One region of the Candidatus Thiodiazotropha endoloripes genome, then DNA from elsewhere that is predicted to be linked to it. Evidence: predicted binding sites of a transcription regulator. Region 1 holds the regulator's gene; each other region holds the start of a gene.
The links. The regulator sigma-54, encoded in region 1, starts transcription at its own class of promoters, with help from an activator protein. The targets are predictions, from matches to a motif close to TGGCANGNTNCNTGCTT.

Region 1 (10,007 bases):
CGGTGATGTTGCCGCTGCCGGTGGTCAGAAAGACTCGTGCAGTGGAACTCTTACGGCGTCCGGTTGTGATATGGGTGTCTGCCATGGTCTTAAACTCTTGCTTTAGATTTCCAGGGGCTGAGGTTGCTGGGCCTGATGGCTGTGCTCAGGGCCGGCGAAGACGCGCAGCTTCTTGAACATGACGCGCCCCAGTGGGTTTTTCGGCATCATGCCTTTGACTGCATGCTCGATTGCACGTTCAGGTGCCTTCTGCAGCAGCTTGTCCAGGCTGATGGATTTCATGTTGCCGACATAACCCGTGTGGTGGTGGTACATCTTGTCGGACATTTTGTTGCCGGTAACCCGAATCTTCTCTGCGTTGACCACGACGATGTAATCGCCGGTATCCACGTGAGGTGTATATTCCGGTTTATGCTTGCCGCGCAGACGTCGTGCAATCTCTGTGGACAGACGACCCAGGGTCTTGTCTGTAGCATCCACAAGGTACCAATTGCGGCGAACCTCAGCCGGCTTTGCGCTTAAAGTAGTCATCCGATGTCGCTCCAATGGAGAACTATTGTGCTTCGAAAAAGACGGCGGATAATACATGATCCCATGGGTTGGCACAAGGACTATTTCATTATCCTGGAAACCCGGGGTGCCCAGTTTGCCGCCAGGCAAAAAAAAAGCGCAACAGAGGTTGTTGCGCTGAATGAATATACCACCAAAGGAGGATAACTGAAACATAATGTATCAGTATGTTGGAATTATCTAATATACCGATATAATTGTCAAGCATCTTGTATTGGCTTTCTGCTATCATCTCAACCCTTTGATTATTTTCTTGTTGGCGCTATCGGCATGCCACCGGCTATCGATTGGTCTGCGGGTGAATGCCGATAACACTGTTTGGTAAATGGAGTAAAAGCACCAGGGTCTGTTATCACCAATCCAATTGGCCCTGTTGTGTTTGAAATAGAGCGCCAACCGAAGCGCGAGGAGAGAGAAGTTTGGTGATTCCAAGAGAACGACGAGTAGCCCCGTGTTGCGCTGTTTCCGGCGCAAGCCTATGGATAGGTGAGGAAAGGCCCTAGTTCATGTTGCTGTACAGTCTTTCCATTCTATTGGGTCTGGTCGTACTGGTTTGGAGCGCAGACCGGTTTATCAGCGGTGCCGCGGCATTGGCTGACAATCTGGGCGTATCTCCCATGCTGATCGGCCTTACCGTGGTTGGGTTCGGTACCTCAGCTCCGGAAGTGCTGGTCTCCGTGATGGCGGCTGTGAACGGCAATCCGGGGTTAGCGATCGGTAATGCGGTTGGTTCGAATATCGCCAACATCGGCCTGATTCTCGGGGTAACCGCCCTGGTGATCCCCCTCTCTGTCCACTCCAGCGTGCTGAAACGGGAGTATCCGATTCTGCTTGGCGTGACGGTAATCTGTATTCTGCTGATGCTGGATGGGGAGCTGGGTCTGCTGGATGGCGGGATATTACTTGTCTTGCTGGTCGGGGTGTTCGGTTGGATGATCTATACCGCCAAAACCGGTGAGGCTGACCCGATTGCCGGGGAGTACGATGCCGAGATCCCCCATGATGTGCCGACCCGTAAAGCGCTGATGCTTTTAACTGGCGGACTGGTTCTGCTGCTGATCAGTTCCAGGGTGCTGGTCTGGGGGGCAACCAATGTGGCTGTCGAGCTCGGTGTCAGCGATGTGGTGATCGGTCTGACGATTGTCGCGATCGGCACCAGCCTGCCGGAACTCGCCGCCAGTATCACCAGTGCGATGAAGGGTGAGGATGATATCGCCATCGGCAATGTGATCGGTTCAAACCTATATAATATGTTGGCTGTTCTGAGTATTCCCGGCCTGGTGGCGCCTGGCGCATTCTCCCCCTTTGTGCTGACGCGGGATCTGCCGGTGATGTTCGGTCTGACACTGTTCCTTTTCCTGATGGGCTACGGTTTTGGTAAACCGGGGCGGATCAATCGAATTGAGGGATTGGGGCTTCTGCTCTGTTTTATCGGCTACCAGTCCTGGCTGTTCTACTCGGTGGTGTTACCTCTTTGAGATGTCAAATCAAACCGTACATACTGTTCAGATGAAAAGATCCCCGATGCCCACCGAACAAGAGACGGCCCAGATGATCGAGCTGGGTCAGGCTGTCATTGAGACGGAGGCTGCGGCCGTCATGGCGCTGATTCCCCGACTGGGGGCTGGATTCGCCCAGGCATGCCACTATCTGCTCCATTGCCGTGGACGGATTGTGGTGATTGGCATGGGGAAATCCGGACATATCGGCAACAAGTTGGCGGCCACTCTGGCGAGTACCGGCAGTCCCGCTTTTTTTGTCCACCCCGGTGAAGCCAGTCACGGGGATCTGGGTATGATCACCCCGGACGATGTGGTACTCGCCCTGTCGAATTCCGGGGAGACCGGCGAACTGCTGGTGATTCTGCCGTTGCTCAAGCGGCTCGGTGTGCCACTGATTGCGATGACCGGTAAAGCCCACTCCACCCTGGCCAAAGAGTCGGAAGTGCATATCGATGTGAGTGTCGATAAGGAGGCCTGTCCTCTTGGCTTGGCGCCGACTTCCAGTACCACGGCCGCGCTGGTGATGGGGGATGCGCTGGCGGTTGCTCTGTTGCAAGCCAGGGGATTCACAGCCAAGGACTTTGCCCTCTCCCATCCAGGTGGCTCGCTGGGTCGGCGTCTGCTACTGCATGTGGGTGACATCATGCATAGCGGAGAAGCGCTGCCATCCGTCAGCCAGGATGCCAGCCTGCATGAGGCATTGGAGGTGATGTCTGTGAAAGGCCTGGGAATGACGGCGGTGGTCGATCAGCAGGGGCAGTTGGTCGGTGTCTATACCGACGGGGATCTACGCCGCACCCTGAACCGGCCGATCGATATCCACAAGATGCGCGTCGCAGAGGTCATGACTAAGGGGTGTAAACAGGTTCCACCGGAGATGCTGGCGGCTGAAGCATTGCAGATGATGGAAGAGAATAAAATCAACGGCCTGCTGGTTGTGGATGGGGAACGACGCCTGGTCGGCGCGTTCAATATGCATGACCTGCTGAGGGCTGGTGTTATGTAGTGAGATTCATCTGGCGACCGAATGGCTTGCTTTTAGCCACCGGGATTATAGATAACGCCACAGAATAAAAATTAAACATTAGGGGGGCAAAATGCAGGATATTCATGATAAGGCCAGAGCGGTCAAACTAGTGATCTTTGATGTTGACGGTGTACTGACCGATGGTGGACTTTTTCTGGGTGACGATGGTCAGGAGTATAAAGCCTTCCATTCCAGGGATGGGCATGGCATGAAAATGTTGCAGTACACCGGTGTGGTGATCGGCATTATCACCGGCCGTACTTCTGAAGTGGTGAGATTGCGTATGGAGAGTCTGGGTGTTGAGTATGTCTATCAGGGCAAGCTGGAGAAACTGCCTGCCTATGAAGAGTTGAAACAGAAGCTTGGCTTGTCGGATGATCAGATCGCCTATGTGGGCGATGATGTGGTGGACCTGCCGATCATGCGCCGGGTGGGATTGGCGATCGCTGTGCAGGACGCCCATCCGTTCGTGGTGCAGCATGCCCACTGGCAGACCCCTCATGGCGGTGGGCGGGGCGCCGCTAGAGATGTGTGTGAAATGATCATGCAGGCTCAGGATACCTTGCAGTCAAGCCTGGAACACTATCTTTGAACAGGCGCCTGCTCGGTCTATTGTTGATGTTTGCACTGGTATTGAGTTTGGCCTGGTGGGTTAACGAGTTGCAACGGCCGGAGATCAAAAGGCCTGAGATTGCTAGGGATACCCCTGATACCTATGCCGTCAACCTGCTGGTAAAACAGTATGATGACGATGGGCAGTTGTTACAGATTCTGCGAACCCCCAGAATGACCCATTATGAGAAGCGCGGTATCACTGAGCTCTCTCAACCGGTGGTGCAACGATTCAGGTCTGATCAACCTCCCTGGAGAATGTGGGGTGAAAATGGCCTGGCCGACCATCGTCAGGAGACACTGTTTCTTCCGGGCCAAGTGATAATCGAACGTGATGGGAAAGCTGAGTTTGCACCTTACCGGATTGAGACCGAGGATCTGACAATCCATGCAGAGGCGTCCTATGCCGAGACCGCTGAGGCAGTCAGAATCAACAGTGGTGTGGATTGGCTGTCGGCGATCGGCATGCAGATCTGGTTTGATGAACCGTCACGCTTGAAGCTGCTCGGTCAGGTACGAGGGCACTATGAATTTGAATAAAGGCAGGGGGTTGATCTGTAGTCTGCTGATGGCAGTTGCGATACCTGCCTGGGGGCTTGAGAGCGACCGCAATCAACCGATGTCGCTTGAAGCGGATAGTCTCTCCATCAACGAGTCCAGCGGCGTCAGTCTCTATGAGGGCAATGTGACTATCGTCCAGGGCAGTATGAAGTTGTGGGCGGATCGTCTCTGGGTTCACAGGTCAGCCGGCAAAACCGAAAAGATAGTCAGTGAGGGGCAGCCGACAAGATTCAGTCAATTGCCTGAGGTCGATGGCGTTGAGGTTCATGGTCAGGCGCAGCGTATTGAGATCCATCTGAATCGGAATGAGATGTTACTGATCGACGATGCCCTGCTCGAGCAGGGGGGGAACAGCTTCCGCAATGACCGCATCGTCTATAACCGGGCCAATGCACAGGTCAGAGCTGGCAGCAGTGTCCAGGGTAAACAGCGGGTGCAGGTGGTGATTGAGCCCCAAACCGGGAAAACTGAACCGTGAGTCAGTTGCAGGCTGTCGATCTGCAGAAGCAGTACTACAAGCGTAGAGTGGTGGATGGCGTCTCACTGAACCTCAACAGCGGGGAAGTGGTGGGGTTGCTGGGGCCCAACGGTGCCGGCAAGACCACCAGCTTCTATATGATTGTCGGCCTGGTGCAGGCGGATCAGGGGCGGATCTATCTGGATGGGGAGGAGCTGACTGATCAGGCGATGCACAAGCGGGCCCGTCTGGGTATCGGTTACCTGGCCCAGGAGCCCTCCATCTTCAGGCGATTGACGGTGGCGCAGAATATTCTGGCGATACTGGAACATCGCAAAGAGCTGGGTAGCCAGGCACGTAAGGCCCGATGTGACCAGTTGCTGACGGAGTTCGGTATCGAGCATCTGCGGGAGAGCATGGCGATGAGTCTCTCCGGTGGCGAGCGGCGCCGACTGGAGATTGCCCGGGCCCTCTCCATGGAGCCCGCCTTCATTTTGCTCGATGAGCCCTTTGCCGGGGTCGATCCGATTGCCGTGATCGATATCAAAAAGATCATCCAGCATCTGAAATCCTTAAAGATTGGGATCCTGATAACCGATCATAATGTCAGGGAGACACTCGATATATGCGACCGGGCCTACATCATCAACAGTGGTAAAGTGCTGGCGGAGGGAACCACCGAGGAGATCCTCGGCAACCAGGAGGTGCGCAGTGTCTACCTGGGTGAAAATTTTACGATGTGAGTCTATAACACTGTTTTTTAATGGATTAAACAGGCAGCGGCAGGCGCGCTGAAGGCGGTCTCAATCAGTATGGAATAAGTTGGAGTGTGGTGTGAACCCAGGAGAATCGACCCAGTGAAGAAGAATCTTTCCGTAGGCGGCTATTTTTAGCTAAAATGAGAATAAAGACATACAAATAACATACCAGGTTTAAAGATATCTCTGCTATGAAGCAGGCTCTACAGCTCCGACTCGGACAACATCTCACCATGACTCCTCAATTGCAGCAGGCAATCCGCCTGTTGCAGCTCTCTGCGCTCGACCTGAGCCAGGAGGTTCAGGAGGTGCTTGAGACCAACCCGATGCTTGAGGGCGAGGAGGAGTTCAGCACTCAGCTGCAGAAAGAGGGAGATGCCCAGGAGGCTGGTGAACAGACCCGGGAGAGCAAGGAAGTCGAGGGGTCGAATGACATCAATAACGAGCGGGAGATTCAGACCGACAGCAGCCAGCTGACCGAGGATCTGCCGGTGGACAGTGAATGGACCGATGTCTACGACAGTTACCTGCCGCCGGCCAGCAGCGGCGGAGATGCCGCAGACCATGACTATCTGGTACAGCGTAGCGGCGCTGTAACCCTGCATGACCATCTGGTCTGGCAGATGACCCTGACCCCTTTCACCGAACAGGATATCGTGATAGCCACCACCCTGATCGACAGTATCGATGAGGATGGTTACTTCAAAGGCGACCTGCAGGATATTCTGAGTTCGCTGAATGATGAGGAAGCGACCCTGGAGGATGTCGAGGCGGTACTGCATCGGATTCAGGCATTCGATCCACCGGGTGTCGGAGCCCAGGGCGCCCAGGACTGCCTGCTGATTCAGCTTCGTCAATTGGCGGAAGAGACCCCCTATCGGGATCAGGCGATAAAACTCTGCCGGGATCACTTCAATCTGCTCTCCGCCCAGGATCAGAATCAGATCATACGTCGCATGAAGGTGGATCAGCAGGAGCTCGCTGCCATCATGCAGCTGATCCGGACCCTGAATCCCCATCCGGGCACGGCAATCGCAAAAAGTGAGCCTGAATATGTGATTCCGGATGTCTTCGTCAGCAAGCGCAACAACCGCTGGGTTGTGGAGCTGAATGGGGAGGTTACCCCCAAGCTTCGGGTCAACAATGACTACGCCAGCCTGATCCGGCGGGCGGATCAGAGCGATGACAACACCTTTCTTAAGAACCATCTGCAGGAGGCGCGCTGGTTCATTAAAAGCCTGATGAGCCGTAATGAGACTATTCTGCGTGTTGCGAGTAAGATTGTTGAATATCAGCGGGGCTTTTTTGAGCATGGCGAGGAGGCTATGAAGCCGCTGGTATTGAGGGATATTGCCGAGGCACTGGAGATGCATGAATCGACCATTTCCCGGGTGACGACCCAGAAATATATGCATACCCCCCGGGGCACGCTGGAGTTCAAGTATTTCTTCTCCAGCCACGTCAACACCAGTGCCGGCGGGGAGTGCTCCTCCACCGCGATTCGAGCACTGATTAAAAAATTGATTGCCGCTGAAAACACAAGCAAACCGCTCAGCGACAACAAGATCGCCGCCATCCTATCGGAACAGGGCATCAAAGTGGCCCGCCGAACGGTGGCAAAGTATCGTGAATCGATGAGCATACCGCCGTCGAATGAGCGTAAACGACTGATGTAGGTGAATTGATCTACCGCTCAGGATGTCTATGAAAACAGGGGTTGTGGTTCCAGCCGAATCCGGCCTCATGGTCAGCCTGATCGATGGTTTCGGGAATCGATTCAGCGAGTCGGTCAGAGTGATGAGCCAACTCATCTAAGACAGGAGATAATTATGCAAATAAGCGTTACCGGTCATCATGTGGAAGTAACCGATGCCTTGAAAAGCTATGTAGATAATAAATTCGAACGTCTTGAGCGGCATTTTGATAATGTAATCAATGTGCATGTCATCTTGAGCGTTGAGAAGCTGAGGCAGAAGGCGGAAGCCACCATGCAAGTGAACGGTGCCAGCGTATTCGCTGATTCAGTGCAGGAAGATATGTATGCCGCCATTGATGGCTTGACTGACAAGTTGGACAGGCAGGTGATTAAACACAAAGAAAAGATGCAGAGTCATCGCGCCGGTAGCGGTGTGAAGTATGCAGTTGAGTAACTTTCGATAGATTGAACTGGCGAGGTCTCCATGTTTCCCGACGGATTTCTGCTTGAGGAACGTCTCGGCTGCGGTGTGGAGGCAGCCAGTAAAAAACGCGCCCTTGAGCAGCTTGGTCAGAGATTGGCCGATGCTGCTCCCGGGCTGTCACAGGATATTGTGTTCGATGCATTGCTTGAGAGGGAGCGACTCGGCAGTACCGGACTGGGCAAAGGAATTGCGCTACCCCATGCGCGCATGTCTCAGGTCACACAGGCCACCGCAGCGTTCATTCAGATGCCCAATGGTGTCGATTTCGACGCCATAGACAGTCAGCCGGTCGATCTGGCGTTCGCCATGCTGGTACCGGAACAGGCCACAGACGAACATCTTCAGCTGCTGGCGAAGTTGGCCAGAATGTTCGATGACCCCCCCTTTTGTACCGCACTGCGTGAGGCGGAAACAACGCAGCAACTGTTTCAGTTGATCAAGCAGCGAGAAACCATAACCTCATCAGATTGATGCCATCCAACTACACCATTCGCGATCTTTTCGACGAATTTGCCAGTGAACTTGAGCTCAGCTGGGATGGTGAGGGTGGTGAAGGAAATATCCTTCTGGACAGTGAGTCCCCGGACGGACAACAACCGGTAGGTCCACTTAACCTGATACGTCCGAACCAGATACAGGTGGTTGGCCCTCCGGAACAGCAGCATCTGCTGTATGGTGGCGATACCGGCTACCTGGAGTCTCTGAAAACCCTGTTCGACTCTTCCCCGCTTGCGCTGATCTTTACCGATGGCCTGCAGCCCAAGCCGGCTTGCCTGGAGTCGGCGAAAAACAGCCATACAGCCTTGATGTTTACCCCCAAAGGGGATAACCATGTCATCCATAGACTGCTGGAGAAATTCAGCCTGCCAGTTGGTGAGACCCTGTTGTTGCATGGGGTCTATATGGAAGTGCTGGGTAAGGGTGTGTTGTTGAGCGGTGATCCGGCAATCGGCAAAAGTGAGCTTGCGCTGGCACTGATCTCCCGGGGGCATCGTCTGGTTGCCGATGATGCAACCGAGTTCTATAAGACAGGCACGAACACATTGAGTGGGCGATGCCCGAAGGTGTTGCAGGATTTTCTTGAAGTTCGTGGGCTGGGTCTGATTAATGTCAGGGCTATCTTCGGTAATAGTGCTATAAAGCCGAATAAACAGTTACACTTGATCATAGATCTCCTCCACTTTGATGATGAAAAACTCGAAAATATGGATCGCCTGGAGGGGTGCCACTCACATCGGACCCTATTGGGTGTGGATGTTCCCCAGACGAGTCTGCCGGTTGCGGCAGGCAGGAATCTGGCGATCCTGGTGGAGACTGCCGTCAGGCAGCATCTGCTGAAGATGGATGGGTACAATGCAACCCAGGATTTTATCGAACGTCAACAAAACTACATCGATCAAGAATAGTCTTGGGGCCTGAGCGAGATGGCAAATGAGATAAAACTGCAGATTGTCACCGGACTTTCCGGATCAGGAAAGACCATCGCTTTGCATACCCTTGAAGATCTGGGTTACTACTGTATCGATAATCTGCCGGTCTCCCTGTTGGTTTCCGTTTCCGATTATCTAAACGATGAGCCAGAGGAGACTTTCAAGAAAACCGCTGTTGGTATCGATGCAAGGAGTCAGCCCAGTCAGATTTCCAATCTGCCGGAGGTGGTGAAGAGTATTCGTCAACGCGGTCTCGACTGTAACATGCTGTTCCTGGATGCCCAGCTGGATACACTGATCAAGCGCTTTAGTGAAACCCGGCGCAAGCATCCCCTGACCAATCAGCAACGCTCGCTCAGTGAAGCGATCCAGCATGAGCGGGATCTTTTGCAGCCATTGAATGAGGCGGCTGATCTTAGGATCGATACCACTCACACCAATGTGCATGAGCTTCGGGATCTGGTGCGCAATCGGATTGGCGGTGAAAGTGGTCAGGTATCGATTCTATTTGAGTCATTCGGTTTCAAGCATGGTCTGCCGAGAGATGTAGACTACCTGTTTGATGTGCGTTGTCTTCCCAATCCCTATTGGCAGACCGAGCTGCGCAGCTACACCGGGATGGATAGACCGGTGGCGGATTTTCTGCATGAGCAGGAAGAAACCAAAAAGATGGTGGCGGATCTGATCGATTTTCTGTCACGCTGGATACCGGCGTTTGAAGCGGATGGGCGTAGCTATCTGACGATTGCCATTGGCTGTACCGGTGGTCAGCACCGCTCAGTCTATGTGGTGGAGTGTCTGGTCAAACATTTTAAAGCGGCAGGACTGCAGGTGATGAGCCGTCATCGTGAATTGTCATGAGTATTGGCTTGCTGTTGATCACTCACAGTCGCATCGGTGATGCGTTGAT
Region 2 (10,007 bases), 160 kb from region 1:
CAGCCGTCACGCCCCTACGGGTCAGCTGCGATGCTTGGCAGCAACCGGCGTGCCTGAAACTCGCTGCGCTCAAACAGTCAGGCTCGCTGATCGGTTTTTGCCTGCGCTTCTCGCTCGTGCCGGGACGGGAACAAGAGGAGATGGCATCGGAGTTCTGAATATTATCGATCTCATTGCTAATCCTTGAAAGGACGCGGCAGCACAAATTGATTAACTGCTTTTCCTCGCCCTTCGTGCATCTCTTCTATCTCGTTCGTGGTTGGGTGTTCTTGCAATCGAAGAAGACAAGCTGGAATGACGAGTGTTGCATATGGCCGCCAAGGTTTATCAGACACATCACGTAGCATTTGTGTTGACTCGTGTTCATTGGCAGACATAAAAAACGAAATATGTCTAATCCCCATCCCGTTTCTTCAGGCGGTAGGCCAGTTGCGGGCGGGTCATGCCGAGCAGTCTGGCGGCCTGGCTGAGATTGCCGTTGGCCTTCTCCACGGCGGACTCCAGGATCAGTGTCTCGACGGCCTCCATGCTGCCGGATTGATCCAGCACCTGTGCAACCAGCGAGTCCAACGGCAGGGGTTCCTGTGGGTTGGTGGGCATGATGCTGGGTGCATCCTTACTCATGTTGAGACAGGGGAATAGATCCTTGAGATCGATGGCCTGACCATTCGGCACGATGATCACACCCCGCTCGATCATGTTTTCCAGTTCACGGATGTTGCCCGGCCAGTTGTAATCGTACAGGGATTGCAGTGCGGGCTCAGTCACCCCGCTGACCCGTTTGCCGTGTCTGGCGGTGTACTTTTCCAGAAAGCGCACAACCAGCAGCTCGATGTCATCCTTACGCTCTCTCAGCGGTGGAATGATCACCGGGTAGATGTTCAGGCGATAGTAGAGATCGGAGCGGAAGCGTCCTTCAGCGACCGCCTCCTGCAGATCCACATTGGTGGCGGCAATCACCCGTACATCCACCTTGCGGGTTCTGGTGTCACCCACACGCTCGATCTCCCCCTCCTGTAAAACCCGCAGCAGCTTGGCCTGGGCGTTCATCGAAAGATCGCCGACCTCATCGAGGAACAGGGTCCCGCCATGAGCCCGTTCGAAGCGTCCGGGGCGGGATTGCAGTGCGCCGGTATAGGCCCCTTTCTCCACGCCGAACAGCTCGGATTCGATCAGCTCTTCCGGGATGGTGGTGCAGTTGATGGCGACGAAGGGGTTTTTCTCCTGGGGACTGATGCTGTGCAGTGCCCGGGCGAACATCTCCTTGCCCACCCCGGTCTCACCGAGCAGCAGCACCGTGACATGACTCTCCGCCACTTTACGCAGCATGTCACAGGCATCCTTGAAGGCCTGGGAGCTGCCTACCATATCGCCGATGCCGGTCTGCTCCTGCAGGGAGTCCCGGAGGTGGCTTACTTCATCCTGCAGTGCCAGCAGCTGCTCCGCCATGGGATCCGGGCGGTAGTGACGTCGCTCTTCGTCCGCATCCTCCCACTCCTCGATCGGCTTGCCGATGATGCGGCAGTGTTTATCCCCTTTGGCGTGACACTCTACTTCCCGGTAGGCGATGAAGCGTCCCATGATCTCGCTGGTGTAGCCTGAGGCATAACCGATCTGTGTCCAGCAGACCGGCTCCGGATGGATGCCGAAAAGCTTCAGATGCTCCGAAGCTTCATGGGAGTTCTCCCACAGGAACTCCCCATAGAAGTGGCGTTGGCGGATATCGATATCGATCTTGATCGGTTTAACATGCACTACTCCTTCCAGAGTATGCAGTCTCGGCCCCATCAGCAGCAGGTCCTCGTCATTGGACTCCGGCAGCAGTTTGCGGGCCAGGTCCGCATCCTTGGCCCCGGATGCATAACCCATGCGGGTCAGTACGCCCCGTGCCCGGTCGTGGCCCAGGGTGTCCATCAACTCTTTTCGCAGGGCCCCCATGGCGTGGGTATGCATCAATACCATGCGGTGGTCGTTGAGCAGGATCTGTCCCGCGTCGAAAGTCAGGTGCAGGTTCCGCTCTTCCATTGGAAGACCGGAGATACTCAATTGAGATGACATCTATCCTCCGCCCCGCCTGTCCTGATCTCCGGGGAGTTGCAGTTGGTAACTAAAAAATCATCCCTGCGAGCGTATGGCTTCTATTTGTGTTTGTTGGAAACTCGATGGCTTCCCCCAGACGCTCCTATTTTTATAGTGTCTACTGGGATTTTAATCAAATAATAAATTTTCAGGCTGTTTGTGGCAGGTTGAGCATATTTGACAGGGTCAAGGCGCTCCGATTGTGCGCCTGCAGCATGTTTTACTGCCTGGCGTTGTATGATTTGATGAAATTCGTCAAATGATCAAATGATTTTGACTGTATCATCAATTTTTTTCCTGCTCTGAATCGAGCGTAAGAGAGTGAATGGTATAAAAATCAATCACTTACCAACTTTGGCATAGCTTCTGCAATCCCCTTGTGACCAGAAATTGAGAGAGACCGTTTTAGAGGTCTCCATTTGAGAGAACAGGAGGATGTCATGCGGGAATATGTCCCGAAAATTGGCCAGGCCTACATCAGAGTCACCGGTGAACGGCTCGGCAAGTTCGTCGAGTTCGAGTTCTCAATCGATGATGAGGACCTGACGGTTGAGCTGATCCTCCCCCACGAAGCTTTCAAGATCTTCTGCGACAAGCACCAGGCCAGGCTGGTCCGCAGTGCCGATGAGATCGGTACTGCGGAGGGTCAGACCAAACGCCCCGGTCTCTACCGGGAGTCGCCAAGCCTTTAGTGGAAGGTCCGCTATCCCAGGAGGATTAGAGCAACCATGAGTATCGATATCAAAACCATGAACGTGGAGCCCAAGCGCCACACCTTCGCCCATGTGGCAAGGCGTCTTGGTTCAGACGCCCCGGCCTCCCGTTATGAAGAGGGGGTTTACGATCTGCAAGCCACCACCCATTTTCACTATCGTCCCCTGTGGGGGCCGGAGCACTGGCACTTCGATGAGGGCCGTACCCAAATCAAGATGTCCGACTGGTACAAGTTCAAGGATCCCCGTCAGTACTACTACGGTACCTACACCATCGCCCGGGCCAACATGCATCAGACCACCGATCGCAACTTCGCCTTTGAAGAGAAGCGGGAGATGTTGGCCAACATCGATCCTGAATGGCGGGAGATGATCGTCAACTATCTGATCCCGCTGCGCCACTATGAGTGGGGTGCCAATATGAATGCCTGTTCGATCAGCGATGCAGGTTATGGCACCGCCATCACCTCGGCGGCGATCTTCACCGCCGGTGATCGTCTGGGTATCGCGCAGATCCTCTCCCGTATCGGTATCTCTCTGGGCAATGGCACAGGCGATCTGCTCAACGATGCGAAAGCCCAGTGGATGGATGGTCCGGCCTGGCAGGGCGTACGTAAGAGTGTTGAGGACAGCCTGGTGTTGAAGGATTGGTTCGAGGCGCTGGTGGCCCAGTTCCTGGTGATGGATGGGCTGGTCTATCCCCTGGTCTACAACCACTTCGATAACCAGGGCCAGAAGCATGGTGCGGCGGCGATCTCGATACTCTGCGAGTTCATGGTCGACTGGAGTGCGGAGCACAACCGTTGGGTCGACGCGGTGATTAAAGTTGCAGCCAAAGAGTCGGATGAGAACCAGGCGTTGCTCTCCAAATGGTATGGCCAGTGGCGGGATGAGGCCCATAAGGCCTTACAGCCCCTGGCTGCTATGGTGCTGGGTGACGGTGCCGATAGCGCCCTCGCCGATGTGAAAGAACAACTTGATAAGCGGGCCGGCAAACTCGGCTTGAGCGTTTAACAGGAGACCGAGATGGCTGGCATCGTATCCATAACCCTGCAAAACAATGATGAAGCTCGTCCCGTGATCGAGTCGATTCTGGAAGATAACCCCAGCGCCAACGCCAACTACATGCCCGGTGCAGTCAAGATCGACTGTCCGGAGCGCCTGGTGGTCAAGGCTGAGTCCGTATCCGAACGCATCGGTCGCGACTGGGATCCACAGGAGATCCATCTCACCATCGTATCCATGGGCGGCAGCCTGGATGAGGACGATGAAGAGCTGGTCCTCTCCTGGGGCGCTTAACCCGAATGTTTCACCCGGCCGCTTCTAATTCAAATTAACTCATGGTTTTTGAAAATGATTTTTTCAGATATCAGTAAACCACTATGTGTTACCGGCAATTGCTGAACGCGCTCTCGCACCGTTCTCGACGTGCAGCTGCGGTATTTGCTCAATCATCAATAGCTCAGGCTATTGATTCAATCGCAAATCCACAACTGAACGCCGAGAACGGCACGATCATCGCGTTCCCGGATAAAAACATTCGGGTTAACACCGGAGGAGCTATCCAATGACACCCCCACGCAAGAAAAAAATGAACCTGAAACAGCGCTATGCGCTGATGACCCGAGGCCTGGACTGGGAGACCAGTTACCAGAAGATGGATGATGTATTTCCCTACGATACCTTCGAAGGGATCAAGATCACCGATTGGTCGAAATGGGAAGACCCATTCCGCCTGACCATGGATGCCTACTGGAAATACCAGGGCGAGAAGGAGCGCAAACTCTATGCGGTACTCGACTCCTTCGCCCAGAACAATGGCCAGCTCGGCATCTCCGACGCCCGCTATGTGAATGCGATCAAGCTGTTTCTCACCGGTGTGACACCGCTGGAGTATCAGGCGCATCGCCATTTTGCCCATCTGGGTCGGCATATCCGCGGCGCCGGTCCCCGGGTGGCGGCACAGATGCAGTCCCTGGATGAGCTGCGTCATGCGCAGACCCAAATTCACACCATCAGCCACTACAACAAGTACTTCGATGGTTTTGCTGAATTCCCCCACATGCACGATCGGGTCTGGTATCTGTCGGTGCCGAAGTCCTTCTTCGACGATGCCTGTACCGCTGGTCCCTTCGAGTTCTTCACAGCGATCTCTTTCGCATTCGAATATGTGCTGACCAACCTGCTGTTTGTGCCCTTCATGTCCGGCGCCGCCTATAACGGCGACCTGGCCACGGTGACCTTCGGCTTCTCGGCTCAGTCCGATGAGGCGCGTCACATGACCCTGGGCATCGAGGTGATCAAGTTCATGCTGGAACAGCACCCGGACAATCTGCCGATCGTGCAGAAGTGGGTGGACAAATGGTTCTGGCGCGGCCACAAGATGCTGGGACTGGTGGCGATGATGATGGACTACATGCTGCCGAAACGGATCATGTCCTGGAAGGAGGCCTGGGAGATCTACTTCACCGAAGCGGGGGGTGCGCTGTTTGAAGATCTATCCCGCTACGGTCTGCGGGTTCCCAAGTATGCGGATATCGCCACCGAAGAGGCGGAACACATCTCCCATCAGAACTGGGCGATCTTTTATCAATATACCCAGGCGGCGGGTTTCCATACCTGGTTGCCGACCGATGAAGAGATGGCCTGGTTGTCGGAGAAATATCCCAACACCTTCGACAAATACTACCGTCCTCGCTTCGAGATGTGGCGGGAGATGGAGGCCAAGGGTGAACGTTTCTACAACAACGCCCTGCCGCAGCTCTGCCAGACCTGCCAGATCCCCATGGGTTACACCGAGCCCGGTGATCCCACCAAGATCGGATTCCGCAGTACCGAATACAAGGGCGAACGCTACCACTTCTGTTCCGATGGTTGTAAGGACATCTTCGAGAACGAGCCGGAGAAGTTTGCCCAGGCCTGGCTGCCTGTGCACCAGATTTTCCAAGGCAATTGCGGCGGAGCGGATCTGGGCGATGTATTGAAGTGGTATCACATGGATAACGGTACCGACAACCTGGACTACAGCGGCTCGCCGGATCAACAGCAGTGGGATGCCTGGCAGGCTGCACGTAAGAAAGTGGCCGGTTAAGGCCTTAATTCACCCACCATCGGTTCGTGATGGCGGGTGGTACCAACGAGATCAAGAGAGAGGAGGTTTAGATGGCTGTTGTAGCGCTTAAACCCGGTTACGAAGAAGCGGTTGATATCCGCGACAGACATGAAAATTTTCACGGCAACCAGGTGGTCTACCTGCACTGGGAGGAGCATCTGAGCTTCTGTTCGGCGATCGCTTTTCCATTGCCCCCGGAGATGCCTTTCGGTGCGCTGATTGAAGAGCTGATACCCACCTATTACGGCATGCACCCAGACTATCAGTCGGTCAACTGGGAGCAGGTGGAGTGGAAGATCGACGGCAAACCGTCAACACCCGATATGAGTAAAAGCCTGGCGGAGAACGGGGTCGGACACAAGTCGCTGATCTGTTTCCATACCCCTGGGCTTAACGGTTATCGGGGTTCTTGTTCATAACGAAAAACCGGCAACAGCAGACCGGTTGGATTGAATGTTTTTATACCGGCCGCAGCAAGATGCGGCGACTATAGGAGGTTTCACTGATGGCTATTAAAGGTGTTTTGCGCCCGGGACATGTATCCCTGCGTGTGCTCGATCTGGACGAATCCCTGGTCCACTACAAAGAGCGGCTCGGCTTGCTCGAGACCGACCGGGATGACCAGGGGCGGGTCTACCTGAAGGGCTGGGATGAGCAGGATTGGTTTTCGGTAGTGTTGCGGGAAGCGGACTCCACCGGCATGGATTTTATGGGTTTCAAAGTCGACAGCAGCGAAACCATGAATGAGCTTGAACAGAAACTGAAGGATTTCGGATGCAATGTGGAGCGCATTCCCGCGGGTGAACTTAATCACTGTGGTGAACGGGTCCGTTTCGATTCACCCACCGGTCACATGTTCGAGCTCTATGCGGACAAGGATGTGAAAGGTACCGATATGGGACGGGTCAATCCGGAACCCTGGCCGGATAATCTGAAAGGCATGCAGGTGCAGCGGTTCGACCACTGTCTGCTGTATGGCGATGATCTGGACGGTAGTGTCAAACTGTTCAAAGAGGTCTTGGGTTTTGATGAGACAGAAAAGGTCGTGGATGGTGATCTGCAACTTGCCTCATTTCTTACCTGTGGCATGAAGGCACACGATCTGGCTATCATCCGGCATGAGGAGAAGGGCAAGTTGCATCACGCCTCATTTCTGCTCGGCTCCTGGGAGGAGGTATTGCGTGCCGCCGATATCATCGGTAAGCACAAAATCTCCATCGATATCGGTCCAACCCGTCATGGGATTACCCGGGGTCGTACCATCTACTTTTTCGATCCCTCCGGAAACCGTAACGAAGTCTTTCACGGCTCCTACGACTGGTACCCGGATCATGAGCCGATCACCTGGACCGCCGATGAACTGGGCGGTGCGATCTTCTACCATGATCAGAAACTGAATGAGCGATTCCTCACAGTGGTCACGTAAGCGGCCACTGATCTGGCATAAGACAACAAGGCAGGGTGTCTACACCCTGCCGATTTGTCTTTGCGCCATTCAGTGTTTTATCAGGAAGGCGGTACCAAAGCCCGATAGGCATGCCAGCTGGCATGTCCGATCAGCGGCAGGGCGATCAATAAACCGATGTAGTAGGTGACCAGCCCGATTCCAACGATCAATACAATCATAAATGCCCACAGCATCATGGCCGGCATGTTCTTCAGTACCGATTTGACGCTCAGACGGATGGCGGTAAAGCCATCGATCTTGCGGTCAATCAGTATGGGTACGGTAATCACACTGATCATGTAGGCCCACCAGGCAAAGAAAAAGCCCACCATGATACTGGCAATGGTGAAGATCCGGCCTTTTTCCGAGAGGAAAACATTTTCAAAAAAGTTGTCCAGTGGTGGAGAGATGCCCTCATAGAGCAGTGAGAAAAGCACATAATTGGATGCTATCCAGAGCTGCATGATGATCAAAAATCCACCGGTGATCATACTGATATGGGTATGGTTTCTTTTCCAGGCTTCTACTGCATTACAGGTTTTCAGTGACTCTCCCCGCTCCAGGTGGGCGCTCATCTGATAGAGGCCTATGCCCAGGAATGGTGCAATGAGAAAAAAGCCGGCCACCAGAAAAGGCAGTAGAAACTGACTCTCAGTCACATATAGAAGGTAGGTGATCAGGGCGCTGATCAAGACGATGGCGGCGCCATAGGCGAGGCTGTATCTGCCCGCATCCCGCATGTCCTGCCAACCTTTGGATAACCATTGCAGGGGTTCATTGATTGCGATACGGTTAACCACCAGTTCATCCCAGCGAGTGCTGCCAGTATACGCTGTACTCTCCATCTTCTCTCCTCCGTAATAAGCACCAGGGCATACCTTGGGAATTGCCTGGGTGGCTGTCGGGTTAGCTGATGCCTGATTGTTTTATATTGTTGGAACCTCTTTCTAGGGCACGGATTCCTTGTTCACTTCAGTGCAGTTCCGCATATGTCGGTCGAGCTGCACTTAAAAAGATAGATAGCTTTAATCCTTTTATCCAGGGTAGTGTGAATCGATGCCGATCCAACCACTCTGTCAACATGGTCATTGATGGCTTGCCAATAGCAACAGGTTATTGTCAGAGTATGCAGTTGGACTGTACAAAGTTCTGCCTTGAAGCTGGGCTTTTCCCGGACCTTGAAACGAATTTGTCATACAGCGATATGACTGCAATTATCAATGAGTTAAGTGTTCTCGGCGGAGGAGTCTTCTGGCCATTGCTGTGACTGATGAAGGGCTTCGGAGCGCTTGTCTCCATGCCCTTGTCAACCTTTACAGGGTTCCGGGCTCTCCTCTGTTCGCGCTGGGGTTCAGGCAAAATAAATTGCGAAATTGCCGCTTTGCGGGTTTACTGAGAAGCTCAAGGGGTTCATCGGCGGGGGGCTTTTCGGTCTGTCCAGTGTAACTGGTAAGATTGATTGTTTAAAATTGTCCGGAACCCGTTAAGGTTTCACTTTAAAATAAAGATACCGATCCCGTTTCAGTTGTGTGGCTGGGAGCGGTGTCTGTTTTTTGCCAAAACTGCCACACCAGTAACAAATACTCAACCTGAGAGTAAGAACAGGACAGAGACCATGTCGAAAGATCAAGCCGGCTCCAGAAAAAAAGTAGAACATATCTGTAATCCCCTGGCTCCTCTGCCTCCGTTGGGTATGGACTCCGAGGCGATCTCGTTTGATTTCCGTCGTTATTTTGCCCACACCCTGGGCAGAGATGACCACTGTACATCGAGCCACTACCCCTATAAGGCGCTCGCTTTGACAGTACGGGACCGGCTGATAGAGAGATGGAAACTGACCCGTTCACACTACGAGGAGTCCGATTGTAAGCGTACCTTCTACCTCTCGCTCGAGTTTCTCATGGGGCGCACGCTGAGTAATGCCATTCTGAATCTGGATATCAGCAAAGAGGTCGACCAGGCCTTCATTGAGCTTGGTATCAATCTGGACCACATCAGAGAGAGTGAACCGGATGCGGGTTTGGGTAATGGGGGGCTGGGACGTCTGGCTGCCTGCTTTCTCGACAGCTGTGCAACCCTGCAGTTACCGGTTCGAGGATATGGACTGCGCTATGAATACGGCATGTTTCGCCAACATATTGCCAATGGCCAGCAGATCGAGGATCCGGACCATTGGCTGAGGGATGGTAATCCCTGGGAGCTGGAGCGGCCTGAATATACTCAGCAGATCAAATTCTGTGGGCGCACCGAGCACATCAACGGCAGAGTCCGTTGGGTGGATACCCAGGATGTGCTGGCAGTGCCCTACGATCTGCCGGTGCCTGGTTATCGTAACGGTACGGTAAACACGCTGCGTCTTTGGAAGGCGGCGGCAACCGATGAGTTCAATCTGGACGAATTCAATGCGGGCAGTTACACCGAATCGGTGGAAACGAAAAACGATGCAGAGCATATCACCATGGTGCTCTATCCGAATGATGCCAGTGAAAACGGTAAAGAGCTGCGTCTGAGGCAGCAGTACTTTTTAGCTTCCGCCAGTATCAAGGATGTGATCCGGGAGTGGAATGAGCACCATTCCGATTTCAGTGATTTCGCAGAGAAAAACTGTTTTCAGCTGAACGATACCCACCCCAGCGTCTCTGTCGCTGAGTTGATG
Region 3 (10,007 bases), on a different contig from region 1:
ACTACGATGGCGACGGAAACGGTCGTTTTCATGTTGGCGAATATGGCATTAAAAATGTCATTTATGACTCTTACTGACAACCTAGTCCAAGACTATATTTTTTTCAACACCGGTAATCTGCCCTGAGGAGAACGAAGATGCCCCTATCGACCGCACAAGCCATATCCGCACCAGACAAACGCAAAAACGGGCCCAAACACACACCGATTCAGTTCGCGTTCTCCGCCCTGACAGGGGTCTCTCCCTATCTGGCCGGACGATTGGCCACCTTCTTCTGGTATCGCACCCAGCATCGTCCCGTAACAGTTGATGAGCAACGGGTATTGGAACGGGCTACTACTGAAGTCAGAAAATTTGCTAACAAGTCAGTCTGCATCTATCGATGGGGCAAGGGTGCACCTGTGCTGCTTACGCATGGGTGGAACGGCAATGCCGGACAGATGACCTTGCTGGTGGAGGCGCTGGTGGCTCGGGGCTTCCAGGTCACCGCATTTGATGCGCCAGGACATGGTCACTCTTCTGGTAATAGCACGGACATCCTTGAAATCAGCGACTTAATCACTCAACTGCTGCAAGAGTCCGGCGAAGATACGGCCGTAGTCGCCCACTCCTTTGGCGGCATGTGCGCCATGCACGCAATCGCAAATGGTGCGCGTGCGAACTCTGTAGTCTGTATTTCACCACCTAGGGATGTCACCACCCTATTGCAGCAGTTTATCAAAATCCTGAGAATGGACAGTGCCGTAGTCAATCAGCTGAAACACCGACTTGAGATGCGATTTGGTGAAGCGATGTGGTCCAGGCTTTCCATGCAGGAGTGGGTCAGTGCTGCCGATATTCCTGGCTTGATCATTCATGACTCGCGGGATCGATACATCCCTGTCTCCAACGGCAGAGCGGTACACACCGCCTGGAAGAACAGTGAACTCCAGATAACCAGAGGGCTCGGCCACATGCGCATTCTGCAGAGTACCGAGGTTATCACCTGCATCGAGCGCTTCCTGACCAAATCCAGTCAGTGAATCAAGGCGTGGAGATAGCCAGGGTGTTGGGGGGGGGGGTAAAAGGTGATCGGGCGTAGGGTGCGGTATGCCGCACCCTACGAACCTTGATAGTCAATCAGAAGTTATCACTATCTGATATTGATAACGGTCTGTGTTACTGCATCCGCTGTGGTGATCACCTGGGCATTCGCCTGGAAGTTGCGTTGTGCCGTGATCAGATTAACCAGTTGCTTGGCCAGATCCACATTGGAGTTCTCCAAGGCACCGGACTGGATCAATCCATAACTGCTGGTTCCGGCCTCACCGATCTGTACATCCCCCGAGGCGAAGGATTCCGCCCAACTGGTATCACCGATCTGGCGCAGCCCCTGATTATTCGAGAAACGGGCCAGGGCGATTTTACCCAAGGGCTCGGATTGACCGTTGGTGAAACGGGCGAATACCACACCGGAATCGTCCACATCCACACCACTCAATCGTCCAGAGGTAAATCCATCCTGAGAGAGCTCGTTTACGGCAAATCCAGAACCAAATTGGGAGGTGGAGCTGTAGTTAAAGGTCAGACCGCTGATGTCAGCCGCACCACCACCCGGGTTGAAATCGTCGATCAACACATTACCCAGAGCATCCACATCACCGGTACTGACGGCCAGTGAGCCGGTATCGCTGAACTGGACATCGGCAAACGCATTACCACCCACAGTGACATTGCTACCATCCACGAAGGTGAAGGCGTTCCACTGATTGTCCGCCACTTTGACATAGAACATGGTTGCGGTATGCGCTGTTCCCAGTGAGTCATAGATGGTGGTTGCAGTTGAGTGGTTGTAACTCAAAGGATCGGGTGGAAAGGTAAAGGTCGGCGCTGTTGGATCCAGGGTTACGGCAGGCGGTTGCTCGGAAGCACTCAGATTCAGGGTTGCCTCGATGCTGGATGTGGTTTGCGGTGTACCCGAAACCACCGGCAGGTTGAGGTCGACGGTTGAACCGGTGTTGAACAGACTGCCAGTTGTGCCGATACGTGGAAAAATCTGTAACCTGGCGCCGGTCTGATCAACCACGTTACCGTCACGATCCACGGAGAATGCCCCTGCCCTGGTATAGGCGCGATCACCAGCCGAGTCTTCCATTACGAAGAAGCCCTCACCATTGATTGCCATATCGAGATTGTTGGAGGTGAACTCGGTACTGCCCTGAGAGAACTGCTGGGCAACCCGGGTCACCCTTACACCACGACCTGGCACCGAACTGCTCACATCGCTGATCGAGTTGGCATAGATATCCGCAAACTCGGCGCGGGACTGTTTAAAACCAACGGTACTGGCGTTTGCGATATTGTGTCCGGTAACTTCCAGGTCGGTGGAAGCTGCATCCAGACCACTCAGTGCGATACGAAATGCCATCTTTTTTCTCCTGTCTATTCACTGAATGGACACCGCCCATCCAATCTAAAAACCTTTATTTATTGAATCTGTACCACGTCATTCATGGAGACCTGACCCAGGCCATCCAGATTGAGCTGGATACCACCTGAACCACCCAGATTGACGCTCTCCACCTGAGCCGATACCAGCACCGTGGGCGCCATCTCCGCGTCATCGACGCTGGCGGTAGCACTGATCTGATAATAACCGTCACCCGCATAGTGGCCGGCATCGTCATAGCCGTCCCAACTGAAGGAGAGGTTACCCGCCTCATGGGTGCCAAGCGGCAGCTCACGCACCAGTTCGCCGGCACTGTTGGTAACCCGAAGGGTGATGTTGCTGGCCGAGGCCGGCAGTACCAGACTCCCCTGGACGGTCTCACCTTCGTTCAACACACCCACATTGCTTTCAACCAGCACATCCCGACCCACCAGACTGGCCGCCTGCAGAGCCTGGTTGGAGGTCAAGGCGCCACGTAGATCATTAAACGAGTCATTCAGATCCCCAATCCCGGATACGGTGGCAAATTGAGAGACCTGGGTGGCCATCTCGGAGTTCTCCATCGGCTTGAAAGGGTCCTGATGGGTCAGCTCGGTGACCAATAGATTCATGAAGTCCTCCAGACCGAGCTGTCCCTGTTCGGACTGATTGGTCTCTGGCTCTCTGACCAGGCCAATGTCTTCATATTGGTTGTATGCGGAAACGATGCCGGTTGTCATAACGGTCTCCTTATTGACCCATGCGTAGGGTGGCAAGCAACAACTGCTTGGCGGAGTTCGCCACTTCCACGTTGCTTTGATAGGAACGGGAGGCTGAGAGCATGTTAGCCATCTCTTCAACCATATTGACGTTGGAACGGAAGATATAACCCTCTTCATTGGCCAGCGGATGATCCGGTGCATGCTCCTGAATCAGCGGTGCATCGCTCTCCACCACACCGGCCATGCGAACCCCATGGGCAACCGCATCCGGATTGAACTGATCGAGCATGGTTTGAAACACCGGCTGTCTGGCACGATAGGTCTCACCGAGGCTGCTGCTGACCGCATCTGCGTTGGCCATGTTGCTGGCCACCAGATTCATACGCAGCGTCTGAGCGCTCATGCCGGTTGCTGCGGTATCAAAGATCTTAAAGATGGACATGACTATTCACCCTTCAGCGCTTTGCGAAGACCACTGATCTTGCTGTTGACGAAATTGAGACTGGTCTGATATTCGATGGCATTGGTACCGAAGGCCGCATGCTCACGCTCACTATCCACCGTGTTGCCATCCAGTGAAGGCTGACTGGGCACCCGATAGAGCAGCTGTGCCGGTGGCACGGTTCCTGATTCCGCCTGGATATGACCGCTGTTGGTGGTTGCCATGCGCATGCCATCGCCCATCTGCTGTTGCAACATCGCTTTGAAATCGATATCCCTCGCCTTGTAATTCGGAGTGTCGGCATTGGCCAGATTGGCGGAAAGAATCTCCGCTCTCTGGGAGCGCAGAACCAGGGCCCGCTCATGTATGCCGAAGAGGTTGTCGAAGTCCATCAGATGCTCCACTGGATGAAATTACTCACAGAGCAAGTAGCAGGGAGCATGCCAATCACTTTAAACGGCTGAAAAAGCAGGTGATTGCTGTATTGAATGAGTGTGCGTGCAGCCTACCGACCTGTGCAACGGCAAGCGACTGCCGCAGAACGGCAAGCTTTGCCGTTGGCTTGATGATCCGGACAGGATGAAAACGCCTGGCTTGAGATTGACAGGAAGGGGCCTGCCAAAGACGACGATAGCCTTAGGCCTGTTGAGACTACCCTTTCAGTCGGTAGGAGATGCCCCCATGCCCCACTTTCATCTCGAAACGATTGGTCAGTTGATTGATCGATTCGGTGGAACCGAGAAACAGATAACCACCGGGATTGAGGATATCCGCCATCCGCTCAACGATGTCTTTTTTCAGATCGTTTGAGAAATAGATCAGTACGTTACGGCAGAAGATCACATCAAAGCGACCCATGGTGTGGAAGCTGTCGGCCAGATTCATCGGCTTGAAACTGACCCGCCGCTTGATCTCCGGCTTCACTTCCAGGCAATCCCCTTTCGGATTGAAAAAGCGCTGCCGCTGTTCCTGGGTCAATCCCCGTTCAACCGCAAGACCGCAATAGACACCCGCCCGGGCTTCATCGAGGATCTTGCTGGAGATGTCGGTGGCTTGAATCTGAACCTGTCGGCCCCGCCCCTTTGCAGCCTGGTACTCATCGGCAATCATGCTGATGTTGTAGGGTTCCTGGCCACTGGAACAGGCGGCGGACCAGATTCGGATGGAGCCGCCCATCTGCTGATTAAGATCCGGCAGGATGGTCTCCTTGAGCAGGATATAGTGTCCGATATCGCGAAACCAGAAGGTCTCATTGGTGGTCATGGCATCGATGACCTTTACCTTCAGGCGTGAGTGTATGGGGGATTTGATCTGCTTCAGCAGTTCACCAAGGGAGGCAATACCAGCCTCTTTCATGACACTGCTCAAACGACTCGAGACCAGGTACTCCTTGCCGTTTCCCAGCAGAATACCGCAGGCCTGCTGGAGAAAATCCTTAAATGCATCATAGTCAGCAGACGAAATGGCCGCGTTTCGATTGTACATGATAGAAATTTTTATTTTACGCCTAGATATTTAATTTTTAAGAAATTTCTTTCATTCGTTTGGTTACGGTACCAACCAGCTCATCGGGCATGAACTTGGCAAGAAACTGATTCGCTCCTACCTTCTTCACCATACTCTCATTAAACACACCACTCAGTGAAGAGTGAAGGATTACATACAGATCGGAAAGCTTGGGATTATCACGAATGGCGCTCACCAGGGAGTACCCATCCATTTTCGGCATTTCGATATCCGAGATGACCATGGCCAGCCAATCACTCACCTTACCCTCTTCCGACCAGGCCTCAAGGTGCGTCAGGGCGTCTCTGCCATCCTTCGCCAGAATGGTTTCAAGTCCGATCTCTTCAAGCACCTTTTTGATCTGATTGCGGGCCACCATGGAGTCATCCACCACCAGTACCTTGTAGGCCTCAAGATCAGCCCCTTCGGTATCGATCGGTATGGTGATCTCTTCATCGATACCCAGCACCTCACTCAGCACCTTCTCAACATCGATGATCTCAACCAGGGTCCCCTCAATCTCGGTAACCGCTGTCATATAGCTGTTGCGGCCCACCCCCTGCGGTGGCGGCAGTATATCTTCCCAATGGGTGTTGACGATACGCTCCACACTGCCCACCAGAAATGCCAGCAGACGACGATTGTATTCCGTGATGATGATGAAATAGTCGGTGGCATTACCCATTTTGGGTCCGCCAATGGCATGACACAGGTCCATCACCGGGATGTTATTCCCCCTCAGCGAGGCCACACCACGGATATTCTCATGGGCACTCGGCAATGCCGTCAGAGGAGGACACTGCACAACCTCCTTCACTTTGAACACATTAATGCCAAAAACCTGACGCCCCGCAAGACGAAACAGCAAGAGCTCAAGACGATTTTGTCCGGCCAGTTTTGTCCTTTGGTCAACACTGTCTAACATTGACGCCATGGTTTGCCACCTTAAATATGCAGATTTTGCTGAAATACAGTAATAAGTATGGCGGCGTGTCAGCGTTGACCTTTAGGCCCACTTCAACAGCCGACTTTTTCGGCACATTGTTTGCATTATTACAATGGAACAGCTTGGAGAATCCGAATGATCAACCCTTTCACGCTTGGCTGTACGCTGCTACTGGGACTGCTGCTATCCGGCAGTTTATCGGGCCAGCCACTGAACAGCGAACACCACGCCCACCAGGCGATTGCCGAGGCTGCTAAAAATTACCTGGAGACGACGCTGGTCCAGGATACGGCGGGGGCGACAGTGAAAGTCACCCCATTGGACCACCGCCTCAAACTGGCCCGTTGTGAAGCGCCGCTGGAGGCATACAGTCCACCGGGCGGGGTCAAACTCGGCCGTACAACCGTAGGAGTACGCTGTCAGACACCCAGCCCCTGGTCGATCTACATCTCTGCCAATGTCTCGATCGAGGCACCGGTGGTGGTTGCGGTTCGCGACCTGCCCCGGGGACAGGCGATCACCAACGAGGATCTGAAGATCAAAGTCTCAGATACCAGTCATCTGCTGAGAGGCTATTTCGAGACCACCGAAGAAGTTGCAGGTCAGACTTCGAAGCGCACCATTCGCCGCGGCCAGGTGGTCACACCATCCATGCTGGTGGTGAGAAAAACGGTCAAACGCGGCGACCCGGTTACCATTGTGGCCGGTGCCGGAGGCATCCAGGTACGGATGCAGGGCAAGGCCATGAAGCAGGGTAACCCGGGGGATCTGATAACGGTCATGAACACCAAATCGAAAAAAAAGGTAGAGGCAAGAGTGGTATCAAAAGGTTTGGTGATGGTCGACTGAGGTATACAATCCACATATCAAGATGTAAAAAAACTGAAATCATGATTGGAATAATCACTGCCCATGGCAGAATAGTCCAGATCCAGGTAACTGAGGTATCGCGATGCCCATTCAAATCAACAGTCTTTCAAGCCGTAGTCTGAAAGGTACGGGAAAAAGTGGCAAAGCAAAAGGCAGCGGCAAGGCGCAAGGTGGCAAAGGGGCTACTGCTACTTCTACCACAGGAGGAGGCGACAGCCTCAATATCACTGGAGACGCGGGCAAACTTCAGGAGCTCGAAGGACGCATTGCCAATATGCCGATTGTCGATGCGCAGAAAGTTGAAGCCGTGCAGCAGGCACTGGCCAATGGCAGCTTTACCATCGACCCCCAGACCTGTGCCGACAAAATGTTGGCCATGGAACTTTCACTGCACTAAGGCCTACTCACACTGATCATGATCAATCCACAACAGCAGATGAGCTTCGTCAGAATCGTACAGACAGAAACGGAACTTACTCAGCAGCTGCTCAACCTGCTGCGCCAGGAGTTTGAACTGCTGAAATCCCCGCCTTCAAAAAAGCTGGAAGAGCTGCTGGCACAAAAGCAACAGCAGCTGCAGCAGATTGAACAGAGCGCCATACAGCACAACCAACTGCTCGCTTCCCTGGGTTTTACCCCGGACCGTAAAGGAACAGAGGCGTTCATTCAGCAATCTCCGGACAATGCGCAGCTGCAGGAGCAGTGGAATAAGTTCACATCCCTGCTTGAGGCGTGCCAGAAGCAGAATGAGATCAACGGCGGAGCCGTACAGCTCAACCAGCATCAGGTTGCCCACGCCCTGGATGTTCTGAGAGGATTTGCAAACAGCGACAAGACCTATGGCCCAGGAGGAGAATCCAGGCCGACCAGCAGCTCCAAATCCCTGGGAAAGGCCTAAAATATTGCACTCGCCTGGTGCGGCGTATAAAGTACACTCTATTAGTAAGTTTTTATGGATGTCACCAGGGAATGATAGGACGGTCTGCCCGCTCGTGGCCGTTTCACATCAAGTGATTGAACAGTGATGATGACAAAACACAATCTCTACCGCCTGCTCACTCTTTTCGCCCTTCTGCTGATCATATCCGATGCCTTTGCCATTGAGCTGAGGCACAGGTTCACTCTCACCGGCTCCGGTGGTGAAACCGGGAGCGGTTATTTCACCTGGGATGATACGGTAGTCGCTGATGGTAATCCGCTGCCCCTGGGGAACCTGGTTTCCGGCTCTGTGACCATCACCGGCGGCGCCACCCCAGGTGGTTCACAAACCTTCCTGCTGGCAGACTGGACCAATGTAATCTTCATCAACACACCCAATTTCGCCGGTGATTTGAACATTGCCGGCAACAACGGTGTCGCCACACTGACAACCCTGGTCCCCTACACCGCACTGGCCTCCGATGGTGGCGCCTGGACGACGACCCTGACCTTCACCCCGGGAACAACCATCATGGCCAGCCCGATCGCCGTGCCACTGTTGGATCTGCCGACACTGATCTTTATTGTGCTGGTGATCGCCATAGCCGGGCTCTGGCAGATCAATCGTTCGCGCACGGTAAACTGATACGACTCAGCAGGTTTCCTCGCCTTTCAGTCCAGTGGAATACCCAGCGTTTCGAGTTGCCACAGATCTTCAGCTCGATCGAGGTCCCAGAGCAATGGCAATTCACGCCAACGCCACCCCAGCTGTCGCATCGAATCCCGGGTGGTTTCAGCCACGTCGGACTCACCCCAGTAATGGCCTTTGAACAGAGGTGGGGGTGTCGATTTCAACCCCAACAGCACATATCCCCCATCCTGAGCTGGAGCCAAAACCCCATCATGTGACTCCAACCAGGTAAAGGCCTGCTGCAGGTGGGCCGGAGTCAATGCCGGACAATCGACCCCCATCAGGACGATCTGCTGATAGCTGTGCAAAGCGCTCTGGGCGGCATGCATCATGCGTTCACCCAGATCCTCACCCTGCTGGAGGAAGAGACTCAGGCCAGGGGTGTTGACCCACTGTTGAATATGAGGATGGTTGGTGGAGGGGGTAAGCCATAGCTGGATTGAGTAATCCGTCTCAGCCGTCAACCAGGCAAGTTGTCGATCCAGCAGTCGACGATAGAGATTGGCTGCCCGCTCGGCACCCAGTGCCGGTATCAAACGGGTTTTCACCTTACCCGTTTCAGGAAGCTTGGAGAAGATGAGCACGGCTCTCGATGGCTTTGTCATCGGCGATCAGTGCCTGTGATTACGGTAATAATCCGCCAACCGTTGTGGCGTGACACCCAGCCAATAGGCAAGACGCAACCCCCACATCAAGAGGATTGTCGGTAGGATTCCAGCAGACTCCCAGCGACGGCTCGAGGTTGTCAGCTGTTGATACAGACAGCGGGGTGGCGCATGCCGTTTCAAGCGTTTGCTGATCTCCACATCCTCCATCAACGGTTGCTGTGGGAATCCACCAATCTTTTGGAAGAGTGCCCGATGGACAAAGATCCCCTGATCACCGGTTGCGATCCCGGTGATCCTCGATCGCCAGTTCATCATCCGTTCAACCACGCGAAGAAGGAGATGGCTGCCACTGAGGCGGATATCGAATCGTCCCCACAGTGACTCATCGACCGGCGGTACGAGCATCGGCTGCTCTGAACCCGGAGTGAGCCGTGTGTCGGCATGAAGAAACCAGAGCAGCTCCCCCGCCGCAACCGATGCGCCGTGATTCATCTGCTGTGCGCGACCAGGTTCTGTCACCAGCAGGTGGTCGACCCAGGCTTGCAGGGATTGATCCGGCGCAGGCTCACTTCCCCCATCGACCAGAATCAGTTCATGTCCCTGTTGACGCAGATACTGCAGCGCCTGCAGCAGATCGATCAGCATCTCTCCCTCATTCAGGCAGGGAATCACTATGCTCAGTTGCGCTGACACGGCTGCTCTATTCTCCTTCAATCCTCAACTCAGCCTGATTCTGTCAATCCTCCAATGCACCTCCACAACTGCTTCCCTGCCCGGCAGTACAACCATAGCAATGCTCTGCCACCTGGATATCAAAGCCATTGAGATCCAAATCAAACAGATCGCGCAAGTGGGGTTTGAACGATGTGTCAGTCTTCAGATGGATCTTCAGCATCT

Region 2: a site for sigma-54 is predicted at 2,435-2,451, ahead of A3193_RS15540 (phenol hydroxylase subunit). Genes of this name have one in related genera too.
Region 3: a site for sigma-54 is predicted at 4,001-4,017, ahead of flgB (flagellar basal body rod protein FlgB). Genes of this name have one in related genera too.

Annotation. Positions count from the first base shown of each region.
Region 1 covers NZ_LVJW01000006.1:913,324-923,330, reverse strand. Annotated here, with positions in the region: gene rpsI (30S ribosomal protein S9) at 1-85, opposite strand, end outside; gene rplM (50S ribosomal protein L13) at 103-531, opposite strand; gene A3193_RS20595 (hypothetical protein) at 559-717, shown strand; gene A3193_RS14810 (calcium/sodium antiporter) at 1,077-2,048, shown strand; gene A3193_RS14805 (KpsF/GutQ family sugar-phosphate isomerase) at 2,095-3,078, shown strand; gene kdsC (3-deoxy-manno-octulosonate-8-phosphatase KdsC) at 3,170-3,691, shown strand; gene lptC (LPS export ABC transporter periplasmic protein LptC) at 3,688-4,251, shown strand; gene lptA (lipopolysaccharide transport periplasmic protein LptA) at 4,238-4,750, shown strand; gene lptB (LPS export ABC transporter ATP-binding protein) at 4,747-5,472, shown strand; gene A3193_RS14780 (RNA polymerase factor sigma-54) at 5,679-7,163, shown strand; gene hpf (ribosome hibernation-promoting factor, HPF/YfiA family) at 7,317-7,637, shown strand; gene ptsN (PTS IIA-like nitrogen regulatory protein PtsN) at 7,668-8,138, shown strand; gene hprK (HPr(Ser) kinase/phosphatase) at 8,138-9,073, shown strand; gene rapZ (RNase adapter RapZ) at 9,092-9,958, shown strand; gene A3193_RS14755 (PTS sugar transporter subunit IIA) at 9,955-10,007, shown strand, end outside.
Region 2 covers NZ_LVJW01000006.1:1,074,433-1,084,439, reverse strand. Annotated here, with positions in the region: gene A3193_RS15545 (sigma-54-dependent Fis family transcriptional regulator) at 394-2,058, opposite strand; gene A3193_RS15540 (phenol hydroxylase subunit) at 2,520-2,771, shown strand; gene A3193_RS15535 (aromatic/alkene monooxygenase hydroxylase subunit beta) at 2,808-3,806, shown strand; gene A3193_RS15530 (MmoB/DmpM family protein) at 3,819-4,091, shown strand; gene A3193_RS15525 (aromatic/alkene/methane monooxygenase hydroxylase/oxygenase subunit alpha) at 4,360-5,883, shown strand; gene A3193_RS15520 (phenol hydroxylase subunit P4) at 5,955-6,323, shown strand; gene A3193_RS15515 (catechol 2,3-dioxygenase) at 6,410-7,330, shown strand; gene A3193_RS15510 (DUF2189 domain-containing protein) at 7,411-8,196, opposite strand; gene A3193_RS15505 (glycogen/starch/alpha-glucan phosphorylase) at 9,045-10,007, shown strand, end outside.
Region 3 covers NZ_LVJW01000003.1:507,508-517,514, reverse strand. Annotated here, with positions in the region: gene A3193_RS02385 (GlxA family transcriptional regulator) at 1-32, opposite strand, end outside; gene A3193_RS02380 (alpha/beta fold hydrolase) at 138-1,022, shown strand; gene flgE (flagellar hook protein FlgE) at 1,133-2,407, opposite strand; gene A3193_RS02370 (flagellar hook assembly protein FlgD) at 2,467-3,147, opposite strand; gene flgC (flagellar basal body rod protein FlgC) at 3,158-3,571, opposite strand; gene flgB (flagellar basal body rod protein FlgB) at 3,574-3,963, opposite strand; gene A3193_RS02355 (CheR family methyltransferase) at 4,223-5,056, opposite strand; gene A3193_RS02350 (chemotaxis protein CheV) at 5,094-6,011, opposite strand; gene flgA (flagellar basal body P-ring formation chaperone FlgA) at 6,159-6,872, shown strand; gene flgM (flagellar biosynthesis anti-sigma factor FlgM) at 6,976-7,290, shown strand; gene A3193_RS02335 (flagella synthesis protein FlgN) at 7,309-7,791, shown strand; gene A3193_RS02330 (hypothetical protein) at 7,918-8,457, shown strand; gene A3193_RS02325 (TIGR04282 family arsenosugar biosynthesis glycosyltransferase) at 8,484-9,107, opposite strand; gene A3193_RS02320 (TIGR04283 family arsenosugar biosynthesis glycosyltransferase) at 9,114-9,803, opposite strand; gene arsS (arsenosugar biosynthesis radical SAM (seleno)protein ArsS) at 9,847-10,007, opposite strand, start outside.